DNA from 2 places in the Pseudarthrobacter sp. S6 genome. Region 1 is predicted to be linked to the other one. Evidence: predicted binding sites of a transcription regulator. Region 1 holds the regulator's gene; the other holds the start of a gene.
What was found. The regulator Rex, encoded in region 1, represses fermentation and respiration genes when NADH is low (regulators of the CRP and FNR family bind a similar motif). The targets are predictions, from matches to a motif close to CTTGTGAANNNNTTCACAAG.
Positions count from the first base shown of each region.

Region 2: a site for Rex is predicted at 4,760-4,779, ahead of ACQCS0_RS12970 (glyceraldehyde-3-phosphate dehydrogenase). Genes of this name have one in related genera too.

Region 1 is NZ_CP189581.1:3,629,370-3,636,259, reverse strand. It holds gene ACQCS0_RS17440 (3-deoxy-7-phosphoheptulonate synthase) at 1-256, shown strand, start outside; gene ACQCS0_RS17435 (helix-turn-helix domain-containing protein) at 399-611, shown strand; gene ACQCS0_RS17430 (30S ribosomal protein bS22) at 769-867, shown strand; gene ACQCS0_RS17425 (HAD-IB family hydrolase) at 986-1,804, opposite strand; gene ACQCS0_RS17420 (glutaredoxin family protein) at 1,877-2,128, shown strand; gene ACQCS0_RS17415 (redox-sensing transcriptional repressor Rex) at 2,222-2,965, shown strand; gene ACQCS0_RS17410 (hypothetical protein) at 3,023-3,808, opposite strand; gene ACQCS0_RS17405 (hypothetical protein) at 4,064-4,672, opposite strand; gene ACQCS0_RS17400 (YceI family protein) at 4,778-5,326, opposite strand; gene ACQCS0_RS17395 (histidine phosphatase family protein) at 5,530-6,210, shown strand; gene ACQCS0_RS17390 (TlpA disulfide reductase family protein) at 6,215-6,847, shown strand; gene ACQCS0_RS17385 (cytochrome c biogenesis protein CcdA) at 6,863-6,890, shown strand, end outside.
Region 2 is NZ_CP189581.1:2,709,470-2,716,359, forward strand. It holds gene mptB (polyprenol phosphomannose-dependent alpha 1,6 mannosyltransferase MptB) at 1-168, opposite strand, end outside; gene orn (oligoribonuclease) at 331-960, shown strand; tRNA gene ACQCS0_RS12950 (tRNA-His) at 1,088-1,160, shown strand; gene def (peptide deformylase) at 1,276-1,848, shown strand; gene ACQCS0_RS12960 (HNH endonuclease family protein) at 1,858-2,655, opposite strand; gene ACQCS0_RS12965 (hypothetical protein) at 2,781-2,984, opposite strand; gene ACQCS0_RS12970 (glyceraldehyde-3-phosphate dehydrogenase) at 3,063-4,541, opposite strand; RNA gene rnpB (RNase P RNA component class A) at 4,810-5,196, opposite strand; gene ACQCS0_RS12980 (YaaA family protein) at 5,254-6,060, shown strand; gene ACQCS0_RS12985 (DUF7581 domain-containing protein) at 6,079-6,834, opposite strand.

The DNA.
Region 1 (6,890 bases):
CCGGCAGGCGGAAGTGGCCTTGGAAATCGGCGCGCAGTTGGAAGACGGCGGCGAGGCGGCACAGGCCATCGCGGGCGTCATGCTGGAAAGCTTCCTGGTGGGCGGTGCCCAGAACCTGGATGTCACCGAGCACGCGGCGGCCCGGGCGGAACTGGTCTACGGCCAGAGTGTCACGGACGCGTGCATGGATTGGGACGTATCCGTTTCGGTCCTTGATCAGCTCGCGGCGTCCTCCCGGAAGCGGCGGACCTCATAATGATTGCCCGGATGACTTTCACTACAGCCCCATGAACCTCTAGAGTATCTAACACATGGTTGGTGGATGGCTCAGCATCGGCACACCGCAATGAAACACAGCTGGGGTTACTGTCGTCATCCATCAGCAAAGGAATAGCGAAATGTCCGCAGAACAGAACTTCTCGAACGCGAAGTTCCTGACCGTCGCCGAAGTGGCCGAGGTCATGCGCGTCTCTAAGATGACCGTTTACCGGTTGGTCCATTCAGGCGAAATGCCCGCTGTGCGTTTCGGCCGGTCGTACCGGGTGCCGGAAAACGCCGTCGAGCAGTACCTTAAGGGTGCTGTGGTGGACGGACACACCGAAACCGCCTGAGCATTACCTGCGGTCAGTGGGCATGCTCAAGAAGCGGTACCCTGTTAAGGAACGTTTTACGTCATTGTAAGAATCTGTCAGTTGTTTCAGTTCTGTAGCTCTGTCCACGGACCTTTTCCATCAGACAGGTACTGCATCTAGTTTGTGAGGAACTTTCGTGGGTTCAGTTATTAAGAAGCGTCGCAAGCGTATGGCCAAGAAGAAGCACCGCAAGTTGCTTCGTAAGACCCGTCACCAGCGCCGTAATAAGAAGTAGAGATACTTCAACAAGCGTGAAATGCCCGTTGCCTATCCGGCAGCGGGCATTTTTTTGCGTGTGAGCGGCCGCGATGCGCTCCTACGTGAAACGTCGACGGCGACAGTTGCGGCGGCGGTTATGCCCGGGGACCGCGGATGCGGGCGAAGCCTTTCCAAAGTCCGTAAATTACGCCACCGGCCGTTGCTGCCTTGAGGCCCAAGGTGGCAGCGCGTCGGCCGGATCGGAAGTCGTAGACCGGCCAGTTATTGTCCCGTGCGTGGCGGCGGAGCCTGGCATCGGGGTTGATGGCTACCGGGTGCCCTACCAAGGTCAGCAGTGGGATGTCGTTGTATGAGTCGCTGTAGGCCCAGCATCGCTTCAGGTCAAGGCCTTCGGCGCCTGCCAGTTCCCGGACGGCCACAGCCTTCGCTGCACCATGCAGGATGTCGCCCACCAGGCGGCCGGTGTACATGCCGTCGGCAACCTCGCCAACCGTGCCCAAGGCTCCTGTCAGGCCCAGCCTGGTGGAAATGACGGTGGCGACCTCAATGGGGGTGCCGGTGACCAGCCAGACCCGCCGGCCCACGCGGAGGTGCTGCTGCGCCAGTGCCTTGGCGCCGGGCCAGATCCTGGACGCGATCATTTCGTCGTAGACCTCTTCGCCCAAGGCCTTGACGTCTTCCACCGTGATGCCGGCAACGAGGGTGAGGGCAGAATCGCGGACAGCGTGCACGTCGTCCATGTTCTCGCCACGCGTCACAAATTTAAACTGCTTCCACGCAAACCCTGCAGCCTGCGTCAGCGTAAAGGCACCGCGTTGGTGCATCTTGCGCGCAACGTGGAAAAGGCTGGCGCCCTTCATGAGGGTGTTATCGACGTCGAAGAAGGCGGCTTCGCCGGTCTGCATCAACGCATCCGGCTGGGTCACCACAGCGACGTATTTCTCCTCGGGCATGTCCACGAGTCTAGTCAATACTCGGCGGCCAGGATTTCAGTGCCAGTGCCAGTGGGGCGTTACGGTTAATGCATGGCAAAACCCGAGGTAGTCCTCATCACCAAAGCAGACTGTCACCTGTGCGCAGCCGCGCGCGACGCCGTCGGACGCGTTACTGCGTTGCTGGGACTTGGGTGGACGGAACAGTTAGTGGATGAGCTGCCGGAACTGCGTGAGCGGTACGCGGAGGAAATCCCCGTGGTTCTGGTGGATGGAATCCAGCGCGATTTCTGGAAGATCGACGAAGCCCGGCTGGAGCGCGTCCTCCAACGCGCCATGGCCTGATAGGAAAGCGGCCTCGCGGAATGACGCCGGCTTTGTTGGCACTAGCGGCGGGGCTCTAGAGTGGAGTCACGACGCGATGGGATGGAGGGGATAGTGACATCACTGGATTCATCTCCCCAGGCTGTCCAAGGTGCAGAGAACGTCCAGGGGACACCGCCTGGCCACGGTCCGCAGCCTGCCCACGGTACAGAGGCGGCCAAGCAGATCCCGCCCGCAGCAGTGGCACGGCTGACCATCTACCTGCGCGCCCTTAACACGCTGCTGTCCGACGGCGTCGAACGGGTATCTTCGGAGTCCCTGGCGGAAGCATCGGGCGTGAGCTCGTCAACCCTTCGCAAGGATCTCTCTTACGTGGGCTCCTACGGCACGCGTGGCGTGGGCTACGAAGTGCAGTACCTGAGCCGTCACATCTCCGCCGCCCTGGGGCTGACCCACGACTGGAAGGTCGCCATTGTTGGCGCGGGTAACCTCGGCAAAGCACTGGCCCGTTACGGCGGTTTCGAGTCCCGCGGGTTTGACGTGGTGGCCATTTTCGACGCCGACCAGATGGTGGTGGGCAATGAGGTGGGCTGGCTGCGGGTCAGCGACGCCGCGGACATGGAGGCGGTGCTACAGCGGACGGGCGCCAACATGGTGGTCCTTGCGCTTCCGGCCACCGTGGCGCAGGCCGTGTGCGACCGCGTGGTGGCTGCCGGCGTCCACAGCATCCTCAGCTTCGCCCCCGTCATGCTCCAGGTCCCCGAGGGCGTGAACCTGCGCAAGGTGGACATGGCCACCGAGCTGCAGATCCTCGCCTATCACGCCCAACGGGCGCAGACCCCGGACCAGTCCGCCTAGTTTCGTTGGCCGTTGGTTGGGTCCACGCCCATTTGGGTGTGGTTTGGCCTTGTGTTGCTACTGGCCGTACGGGTTGCCAGGCGTGCTGCCCGGGGCGCCGTAGGGGCTGGCGAACGGCTGCGGCTTGCGGAAGTACGGGGCCGCCGCCGGCAGGTAGAGCAGCACGATGGCCGCGATCCCCGCCAGAGTCCCCAGGGTTCCGAAGCTCGGTACGCCAAAGAGGCCAAAAATGGACAGTGCCGCGAAAACGGTGCCGAGGATGCGGGCCCAGTTCTTGCCCTTCCGGACGAAGAACGCCACGAGTGCGTACAACCCCGCACCGATAATCGCGAAGACTACGAGCGATCCGGCAAGGATGCCCTTAAAGTTTTCGTAGTTGAAGTCAGCAGGAGTGGCGCCGCTGCTGAGCATGGCGTCGTCGAACGCATTCCGGATCTGAGGATCATCAAGCATGCCGATGCCCATCAGCAGGCTGATGACGTACACAACACCCGCGCCGATCAGCAGCCAGAACGAGATATTGACCAGCCGGGGCACTCCGTTCGATTCAGTAGCCTGCGGCTGTTCTGACGGGTACTGCGCGTAAGGGGACTGTCCGTACGGCGGGGTGTTCTGCCCATACTGTGGCGCCGGGGGAGTCTGCTGGCCATACTGCGGGGCGTTCTGCCCGTACTGCGGCGCCGGGGGAGTCTGCTGGCCATACTGCGGGGCGTTCTGCCCGTACTGCGGCGCAGGTGGCGTGGGCTGCCCGAACGGCGGGCTGTTCTCGCCGTATCGGGGGGCTGGCGGTTGGTTGCCGGGCTCAGGCTCGTTCGGGACAGGAGGCGGGACAGGCGTGCTCATGAGCGGTCCTTTGCAGGTCGGATGTCAGTTCGGCTGCTGGGTGCAGTCCAACTGGCCTGCCCCCAGTACGGCTTAGTTCCCACCGTACCCCCGGCGCATGCCGCGGGGGATCATTCCAGAGAGGTATTCGGGCGGAAGTCAGCCCGGTTCGTCCACGGCCCTGTTTTCAGCGGATATTCGTGCGCACAAGCTGTCTATCCAGCTTCGTCAACGCGCATATCAGCCCGGCTAACATCCCCGCCGGGTGAGATGCGTCTACGCGCGTCCCTTGACGGAGTTGAACCAGGCCTGCGAGTTCGGCAGCCACATCAGGACGGTTGCCGCGGCGGAGATGAGGAAGCCCAGCCAGTTGTTGCCGATCCCGCTGCCGCCGCCCACACTGCCGCCGATCACGGCGAGCACCAGTGAAACGCCTGCGACGATCGTGAGGGCCAGTCGGGCCCACTCCTTGCCCTCCTTCATCTTCAGGACCAGGACAATCTGGGCCGCGGCCAGGGCGAGGGCCACCAGGATGAGTAGGAGGAACACAGCAGCCAGCCCGGGTGCCACAACGAACAACGCCAGCGAGCCCAGCACTGCCAACAGGCCGCCAAGGACTCCCAACATGCCGCCGATGAGCCAGATCCAGTACGAGATCTTGAGCTCGGTGGGCAGCCCGGTCACGCTGAACATGCCGGAGAAACCGCCCTTGGGCATAACGTCATTAAGGCTGTGAGGGCCGTCGGTAGGCATCGCAAATTGGAAGCCGCCCGGTTGGCCCGGCTGGTTGTAGGCCGGGCCCGGCTGACTGTACGGCTGGGGACCAGGCTGCTCGGCACCGGGCTGCTGAGGCTGCTGGGGCTGTGGCACTTCATTGTTGCTCATGGGTCTCACTGTAGACCGCGGGTTCGCCGGTACCTAGGGGACAAAACAAAGCACCCCCGCCGCCAGATTCCGGGGTAGGGCGGCCGGGGTGCTTCAGGATGAAAACTATGCTGCGGGTGCGATGAACGCGAGCTCCAGGTTGATGGCAACCTTGTCGCTGACCAGCACGCCGCCGGCTTCCAGTACGGCGTTCCAGGTCAGGCCAAAATCCTTGCGGCTGATGGTGGTTTCCGCGGAGACGCCGGCGCGGGTCATGCCGAACGGGTCCACAGCCACGCCGTTGAACTCGGTCTCGAAAGCAACCGCGCGGGTGACCCCCTTGATGGTGAGGTCCCCGGTCAGCTCGTAGCTGTTGCCTTTGGCCACGAGTCCGTTGGAGACGAAGGAGATTTCCGGGAACGTCTCGACGTCGAAGAAGTCTTCGCCGCGGACGTGGCCGTCGCGGTTGACATCGCCGGAGTCGAAGCTGGCGGTCTGGATGATGGCGCTGACCTTGGAATCGGCCACGTTGTCGGCGAGGTCCAGTGTTGCCGCGGCATCCTTGAACTGGCCGCGGACCTTGCTGATGCCTGCGTGCCGGACGGTGAAGGCGATCTCGCTGTGCGAGTTGTCGAGGGTCCAGGTGCCGGTGGTGACGTCTGCGGGAAGAGCCATGATGTTTCTCCTTAGGGTTTGTCAGGTGGTATATCCGGATAGCTTGACGCTTCATCTGTTGAATCCTCAACTATCCGCTGCATCCAGTATAAACATGCATTTGCATGTTCTGTTCCCGGTTTCGGAACATATTTCCAAAAAATTGAGTTCTACTGGATGTAGAAGATTTCGGATCGCACGCCATCTTTGAGAAACTGGTAAACATGCCCCAATCCACTGTCCATCTGCTCCGCCACGGCGAGGTCCACAATCCTGACCGCGTTCTGTACGGCAGGCTGCCCGAATTCCACCTCTCCGAGCTGGGCCGGGAAATGGCGCAGATGCTCGCCGACCACTTCGCCGAGCGTGCCGCGCGCGGGGCCAGGATCGTCTATCTCGCGGCGTCGCCGCTGGTCAGGGCGCAGGAAACGGCCGCTCCCACTGCTGAGGCGTTGGGCCTGGAAATCCACACGGAGGGCCGCATCATCGAAGCGGAAAACTACTTCCAGGGCATAAAGGTAACCAAAGCCGAGCTCCGGAAGCCCAAGCACTGGCTGCACCTGGTCAACCCGTTCCGGCCCTCCTGGGGCGAACCTTATAAGGCACAGGCCGCGCGCGTCAGGGCAGCTGTTGAGGACGCCCGGCTCCGAGCCATCGAACTGGCCGCCGGAGACTACGGCACAGGCGGTCCGGAAGCCGTCATGGTCAGCCACCAGCTCCCCATCTGGGCCACCCGTCTCAGCGCCGAAGGCAAGCCGCTGTGGCATGACCCGCGCAAACGCGAGTGCACTCTGACGTCCATCACCTCCCTGGTGTTCGACGACGACGGCTCGCTCCTGCGTGTTGAGTACAGTGAGCCCGCTGCCGCGCTCCTTCCCGGCGCCGCCAGCACCCCCGGAGCCTGACGTGATGGACAACCGGACAACATCCCGCACAACGGCTGGCACCGCATCCCGCCGCGCAGTGCTCGCTGCCGGCGGCGCCGCCCTGACCGCCCTGACCCTGGGCCTGTCCGCCTGTGCGCAGGAAGACGCCCTCGCAAAGCAGGCCAAAGCCGGCGACAACAAGAACTACGTGGCCGGGGACGGCTCGGTGACCGAGTTCACGGCGGCGGACCGCAAGGCCGCCGTCGCCATTAACGGCACGCTGTTCAACGGCACCCAGATAGCCCCCGCGGACTTCCAGGGCAAGGTGACGGTCCTGAACTTCTGGTTCGCCGCCTGCGCACCCTGCCGGGTGGAGGCACCCATCCTGGAAGAGCTGCACCAGGAGTTCAAGGACCAGGGCGTGCGGTTCTTCGGCGTCAACCTCCGCGACGAAAAAGCCACCGCAGAGGCCTTCGACAAAACGTTCAACCTGACCTACCCCAGCTTTGATGACAAGAGCGGCGGCGTGCTTCTTGCGGTCTCCGGCCTGGTCCCACCGGGAGCGGTCCCCACAACGCTGGTCCTGGACAAGCAGGGCCGCGTGGCCTCGCGCGTGCTGGGCGAAGTCCAGAAGGGCACCCTCAAAGCCCTCATCACCGCCGCCGTGGCAGAGTAACGGCGGCCCCGGACCGTGAACAGCCCCTTCGCCGAAACTATCC
Region 2 (6,890 bases), 920 kb from region 1:
TTCGGAAACGGGGGCCAGCCATCCGACGCCGAGGGATCCGAGCACCATCAGGACCGAGCCGACAAGACCGGCAAGGATGGGGGACCTTGCGTTATCCACTTCTGCCTCTGCGGGCTTCAGCATCACGCTGGCGGCCATCTCCCCCGTTCCAGGCACAGGCGCCGTCATCTCAGGATCGTCCAATCTCTTTACACTTGGCGCTCCAACCCCGCGGGCGGCAGTGGCAGCCCGGGTCGCGCAGGCACAGCACAGCGGCAAAACCCTCGCCCCCATGTAACCGAAATCCTAGCATCGGACGGTTGCGCCGGAGCCAAACGGTAGGCTGGTCCGGTGCCTATATCTAACGAACGCATCGTCTGGATCGACTGCGAAATGACCGGCCTGGACATCAAGAACGACGCCCTGATCGAGGTGGCGGCGCTGGTGACGGATTCAGAGCTCAACATTCTCGGGGACGGTGTGGATGTGGTGATCAAGCCCGAGGACGCTGCCCTCGCCCAGATGAACGACTTCGTCAGGGACATGCACACCCGGTCCGGGCTGCTGAAGGAACTGCCGCACGGCAAGAGCATGGCCGAGGCCGAAGCCACCGTGATGGAGTACATCGAAAAGTGGGTGCCGGACCCGCGCAAGGCACCGCTGGGCGGCAACTCCGTGGGGACAGACCGCGTCTTCCTCTCCCGCGACATGCCGGCCATCGTGGAGCACCTCCACTACCGCGTGATCGATGTGAGCACCATCAAGGAACTCTCCCGCCGCTGGTTCGCCCGGGCTTACTTCCAATCCCCCGCCAAGAGGGGCGGCCACCGCGCACTGGGGGACATCCAGGATTCCATCGACGAGCTCCGCTACTACCGCGAGGCGGTTTTTGTTCCGGCTCCCGGACCTGACAGCGACTCTGCCCGGAAAGTCGCCCAGCGCATCACTGCCACGCCCGGCACAGGTACCCCAAAAGAGTAATCTGCACCACATTCGGGGGAATTTTCCGTAAAAACCCAAAAAGTGGCACAAGCCGCCTCCGACAGCAGGTAAGCTATTTGAGTTGCCTTTCCAGAGCACCGGATGACCGGGAATCTGCGGGCACATGGTGGGCTTAGCTCAGTTGGCAGAGCGCCTGGTTGTGGTCCAGGAGGTCGCGGGTTCAACCCCCGTAGCTCACCCTCATAGGGCGGCAGTAACTGCCGTTCAGTGGAGGCCGTACCGGATATCCGGTACGGCCTCCACTTTTTTGCATAAACGCCGGCGACACGCCGCACGCACGAAGGGCCGCCTGAGATGACAGTTCTGCCAATCACCGTCTGGGGAGAGCCGGTGCTGCACCACCGCGCCGCTGAGGTGGAGGTGTTCGACGACGGGCTGCGCGCCCTGATCGCGGACATGTTTGAAACCAACGAGGCTGCCAACGGCGTGGGCCTGGCGGCGCCGCAGGTTGGTGTTGGCAAGAGAATTTTTGTTTACAAGTACGCCAATCACGACGGCGCCCCGCCCATCGGAGTCCTGGTTAACCCGGTGCTGACCCTGTCCAAGATCTCTGGCGCACTGCCGGACCCCGAGGAAGAGGAAGAGGGTTGCCTCTCCTTCCCCGGCGGCGCCTACCCGCTCAAGCGTGCGGAGTGGGCGCGGGTGGAAGGCTTTGACGGCTACGGGCAGCCCGTTGAGTTCGAGGCCACGGGATGGTTCGCCCGGGTTCTGCAGCACGAGTACGATCACCTCGACGGAAAGCTTTACGTCAACCGGCTGATGGACCGCTATGCACGGAAGGCCATGAAACTGGCCAGGAAGAGCGGCTGGGGTGTGCCCGGGCTGACCTGGATGCCCGGCGTGGATCCGGACCCGTTCGGCCACTGAGCCGACGCATTACCGGGCGCTGATGGTTGGCTGGTCCGGGCAGGAGTCCAGGACGCGCTTCATTGCATCCTTCTCCGGCTGCGTAACCCACAGTTTGTAGGACGCCTTCACCGAGATCTGGCGGGCAACATAGTGGCAGCGGAAGTTCTTGTTCTTCGGCAGCCAGGTAGCAGCGTCGCTTGCGCTCTTCTGCTGGTTGGCGGGACCGTCCGCGGCGATGAGGTTCAGCGGATCGTTGGCCAGGCTCTGGCGCTGCTGCGGGGTCAGCGCCTGTGCGCCTTTCTGCCACGCGTCTCCGAGCGCCACAACGTGGTCGATCTGGATTTCCTTGCTGCTTTCCGGACCGCGCCGGAATTCCACGGCTTTACCCGTGTACGGCTCCTGGATGGCACCCGACGCTACCCTGCATTTGGACCCCTCTGTGAAGCCCACGGCGGTCAGGTCCCTGCGAAGGATGTCGTTGCGGGTGTCGCAGCCGTTCCGGTCCACGTCCAGCCAGGCCTGCCCGAAGGCCTCCCGCTGGTAGTTGTCCTTGGGAGCCCTGCCCTTGACGGGCAGCCCCTCGAGGGCGTCCCGGGCACTCCCCTGCGGTACAGCATGCACCGGCACCACGGGCTTCATCCAGGTCCCGTCGAAAACGGGCGCCTCGCTGGGCCCTGCGATGGCTGGTTCCGCCGCTGCGAACTGCCCCGCAGTGAAAAACCATCCTGCGGAGCCGACTGCAGCCAGGGCCAGCACAGCCAGCAGGGCCCAGGACTGCCTCGAACGGCGGCGGGCGCTGCGGTAGGCACGCCAGCTGACGGTCATGGGTAACCAGCTCTTCCGGAAATGTAACGCACCAGAAGAGCCTAGGTCACCCCACCGACACCCAAGCAGTTATCCACAACGGGGAGGAGAAGTGGACCGGGCATACCGCCCACTACTGAGACCGGCTACTGCTCCCGGGCTACACGGCGCAGGTCTTCTTCGGCAACCTGGAGGAGCCCTTCGAGCTGCCGCACCCGGTCGTCACCGACATCGCCGGAAGCCCGGGACCCGCGCGCCTGGTCCAGGAGCCTGATGGCTTCTTTGTGGTTGGCCTTGGCGACGTCGAGGGCGTGTTCAAGGGTGGTCTCGTGGAGAGTTTCGTTATCCATGCCACCAGTGTGGTCCCGATTCCCGGCTGATTCCAGCGCATCAGCCGGGAATGTCGGGCAGCCAGCCCGGCGAACGGCCTAGACGGCGATTGCGGCCAAGGCCGCAGCGGCTTCCTTGGCCGGGAACGCCGGCGGGTTGACGCCGGCCATCTCTTCCATGACCCGGACTACCTGGCAGCTGTAACCGAACTCGTTGTCGTACCAGACGTAGAGAATGACGTTTTTGTCGTTGGAGATGGTGGCCAGGCCGTCCACGATGCCGGTGCGGCGTGAGCCAACAAAGTCCGTGGAAACAACCTCGGGCGAATCGATGTAGTCAATCTGCTTGCGGAGGTCAGAATGCAGGGACATCTGGCGCAGGTAGTCGTTCACCTCATCCTTGGTGGTGCCGTTTTCCAGGCTCAGGTTCAGGATGGCCAGCGAGACGTCCGGCGTGGGGACGCGGATTGAGCTGCCGGTGAGCTTGCCCTGGAGTTCGGGGAGGGCCTTCGCCACAGCAGTGGCCGCTCCGGTTTCGGTGATAACCATGTTCAGCGCGGCGGAGCGGCCGCGACGGTCACCGTTGTGGAAGTTGTCGATCAGGTTCTGGTCGTTGGTGAAGGAGTGGACGGTTTCCACGTGGCCGTGGATCACGCCGAATTTGTCGTTGATGGCCTTCAGGACCGGGGTGATGGCGTTGGTGGTGCAGGACGCTGCGGACACGATCCGGTCCGTGTCCTTGATGCTGCCGTGGTTGATCCCGTGCACGATGTTCTTCAGCGCGCCCTTGCCCGGCGCCGTCAGGAGTACCCGTGCAACGCCCTTGCTCTGCAGGTGCTGGGACAGGCCTTCGGCATCGCGCCAGCGGCCGGTGTTGTCCACCACCAGGGCGTTGTGGATGCCGTAGGCGGTGTAGTCGATCGTGGCAGGATTATCCGAGTAGATGACCTGGATCTGGACACCGTTCGCGGTGATGGTGTTGACAGCCTCATCCACCCGGATGGTTCCCTCGAAGGAACCGTGGACCGAGTCGCGGCGCAGGAGGCTGGCGCGCTTGGTGAGGTCCTTGTCCGAGCCGCGGCGCACCACGATGGCGCGCAGTCGCAGGCCGTGGCCACCACCGGCCTTTTCGATCAGGAGGCGCGCCAGGAGCCGGCCGATCCGGCCAAAGCCGTACAGCACGACGTCGGTGCTGGTCCGGTCATCGCCACCGCGCTTGCCCACGACATCGGCAAGCTCGGCACGGAGGAACTCTTCCAGGGTGGCGCCGTCGCCTTCTGCCTTGAACTTCTCCGCCAGGCGGGCGACGTCGATAGCCGCCGCACCCAGCTCCAGCTGAGCCAGGATGTTCAGCAGCGGTGCGGTCTCTTCGAGCAGGAGCTCGGTGTTACTCATGCGGCGGGCAAAACGGTGCGCTTTGAGGATGTTCATGGTGGACTTGTTGATCAGGCTCCGGCCATGAATGCTGGTGACCACGTTGTTTTCGCGGTACAGCCGGCCAATCACCGGAATCATGGCCTCGGCGAGAGCCTCCCGGCCCATCCACGTATCAAGACAAGAATCTGACGTCTGGCTCACAGAACTACCTTCCTCGGTTCAGCCGCATACGTCGTCGTAAGCGGTTGGCGGCCACCTGATGTTGTCCAGGGGCTCTGGCACCGGCAGGATGCGGTCCATCCCGGGTGCCGTGGAGAAGCGTAAAGAAAAGCCACCGGCTGCGAACGCAGACCCGGCGGCAGAACTTCTACGTTCGCTCTCCATTCTAGGCTGGAGCAGACCCGCGGACCGCCGCCACCAGCGTGAAATCACTCACATGCGGGGCGGGTCCGTGCCCGGCGGGAGGTGTTGGATGGGTTGACCGATACGCCGGGTTCTGTGCTCCCGTGCCGTTACCAGCGCGGAAGTAGCGGCCATCCATCTACGGACGCCGTTGCCGACGCCCTCCAGCGGCCTACCCGGACACTCGGGCGGGCAGCCCTCAAACGTGTCCTGTCTGGCCTTGCTCCGGGTGGGGTTTACCTAGCCTTCCCGGTCACCCGGGAAGCTGGTGGTCTCTTACACCACCGTTTCACCCTTACCTGCTGAGCTTCCGTTGCCGGAAGACGCAGGCGGTCTGTTCTCTGTGGCACTGGCCTGCGGGTCACCCCGAGTGGGCGTTACCCACCACCCTGCCCTGCGGAGCCCGGACGTTCCTCGAGCCACTTGCGTGACGCGCGGCCGCCTAGTCAACCCATCCGCAGCCCAGTCTACCGCCGGCAGAAGGCCACGCTGTCGCCGGTAAGATCGTACGGTGCTGATTCTGCTGCCCCCCTCCGAAGGCAAGACCCCCGCAGTCCGCGGGTCCGCCGTCGACTGGCCGTCACTGAGCTTCCCCGAACTCAACACCTATCGGGCAAAAGTCCTGGAGGCGCTGGGGACGGTCAGCGCACATGAGGATGCCCTCGCGCTGCTGGGCGTCGGCGCATCGCTGCAGGACGACGTCGAACGCAACACCCGGCTCCACGCCGAACCGGCCGCCCCGGCACACCAGATCTATTCCGGCGTTCTGTACGACGCCCTCGGCTACAAAACCCTGACGCCGGCGCAGCGGCGGAAGGCCGATGTATCTGTGCTGGTCATCTCGGCGCTGTGGGGCGCCATCCACTTCGCGGACAGTGTGCCCGCCTACCGGCTGTCGATGGGAACGGCACTGCCCGACGTCGGCCGCCTCGCCTCGTTCTGGAAGCCAAAGATTTCGGCGGCCCTCGCGGAGTCGGCGTCCGGGCATCTGCTCGTGGACTGCCGCTCCAGCACCTATGCCGCCGCCTGGGCACCGCCGCCGGCCCAGACGGTGGCCGTCAACGTTTTTACGGAGGTCAGTGGCGTGCGCAAGGTGGTCAGCCACTTCGCCAAACACACCCGCGGCGAGCTGGCGCGGCACCTGCTGGCCCGCCGCGGCAATGCCCCGCTGACCCCGGGGCAGCTGCTGAAGGCCACGCGCGAAAAATGGGACGCCGAGCTGGTGGATGGTTCAGCGCGGAAACCGCATGCCCTGAACATCATCCTGCCCAACCAGGTAGCACAAACAGTCGTTCCGAGCGTTCACGACGGCAGTTAGAGCGCCCTGCATCGGCTGCTAGTTAGCTGGGGCGGGAGTGTTCCACTCGGCAGATCGCACCAGGATGGCACCCGAATCAGGGCAGAACACAATGTCGTCGTCGGAGGCGGCCTTGATCTCGGCGAGGTCCCCGGGACTCAGCTTCATGCCGGAGGCCTCAGAGGTTCCGTGGAACAACCGGGCAGCGCCCACGCCCCGCTTTGCCAGCGTCTTTTCGTAGATAGCCAGCATCCCGGCGTCGAGGCCTTCAGCGAATTCGGCGCGCTTGCCGCGGACTATGGTCGCTTCAGCGGCCACTTCGGCCAGGGCTTCATCGAGTTCGGCGCGGATGCCGCCGAAGGAGCCCTGGACGTTGTCCACGATGAGCTGCTGGGCAGCCTGACGCTCGCGCAGTGAATCCAGGCGTTCCAGGACTTCCAGCTCCACGTCTTCAAGGTCGGAGCGGCGCTTGTTGAGGGAGGCGATGTCCTTCTGCAGGGCCACGAGGTCCTTTGACAGCCCCGTCCCGCTGTTGAGCCGCGCTTCGTCGCGTTCGATGCGGGAGGCAACCTGCTCGACATCGGCCTCGGCGCGCTTCAGCTCGGCTTCGGCGTCATGCACGGCCATCTTGGCGGAGCCGAGTTCACCGTTGGCGACGGACAGGGCCGATTGGAGGTCCTCGATCCGGGGATCGGTTTCCAGGGCACGGCGGCGGTTGGACAGGGACTTGAGTTTTGCGTCCAGCCCTTGCAGTTCGAGCAACTTCAACTGTTCCGCCGGTGCTGCCTTGGCCACTATTTACCTCCGCTAAATCCAATCCGGCCGAAGCCGGGCACCGTATCGGCGCTTTA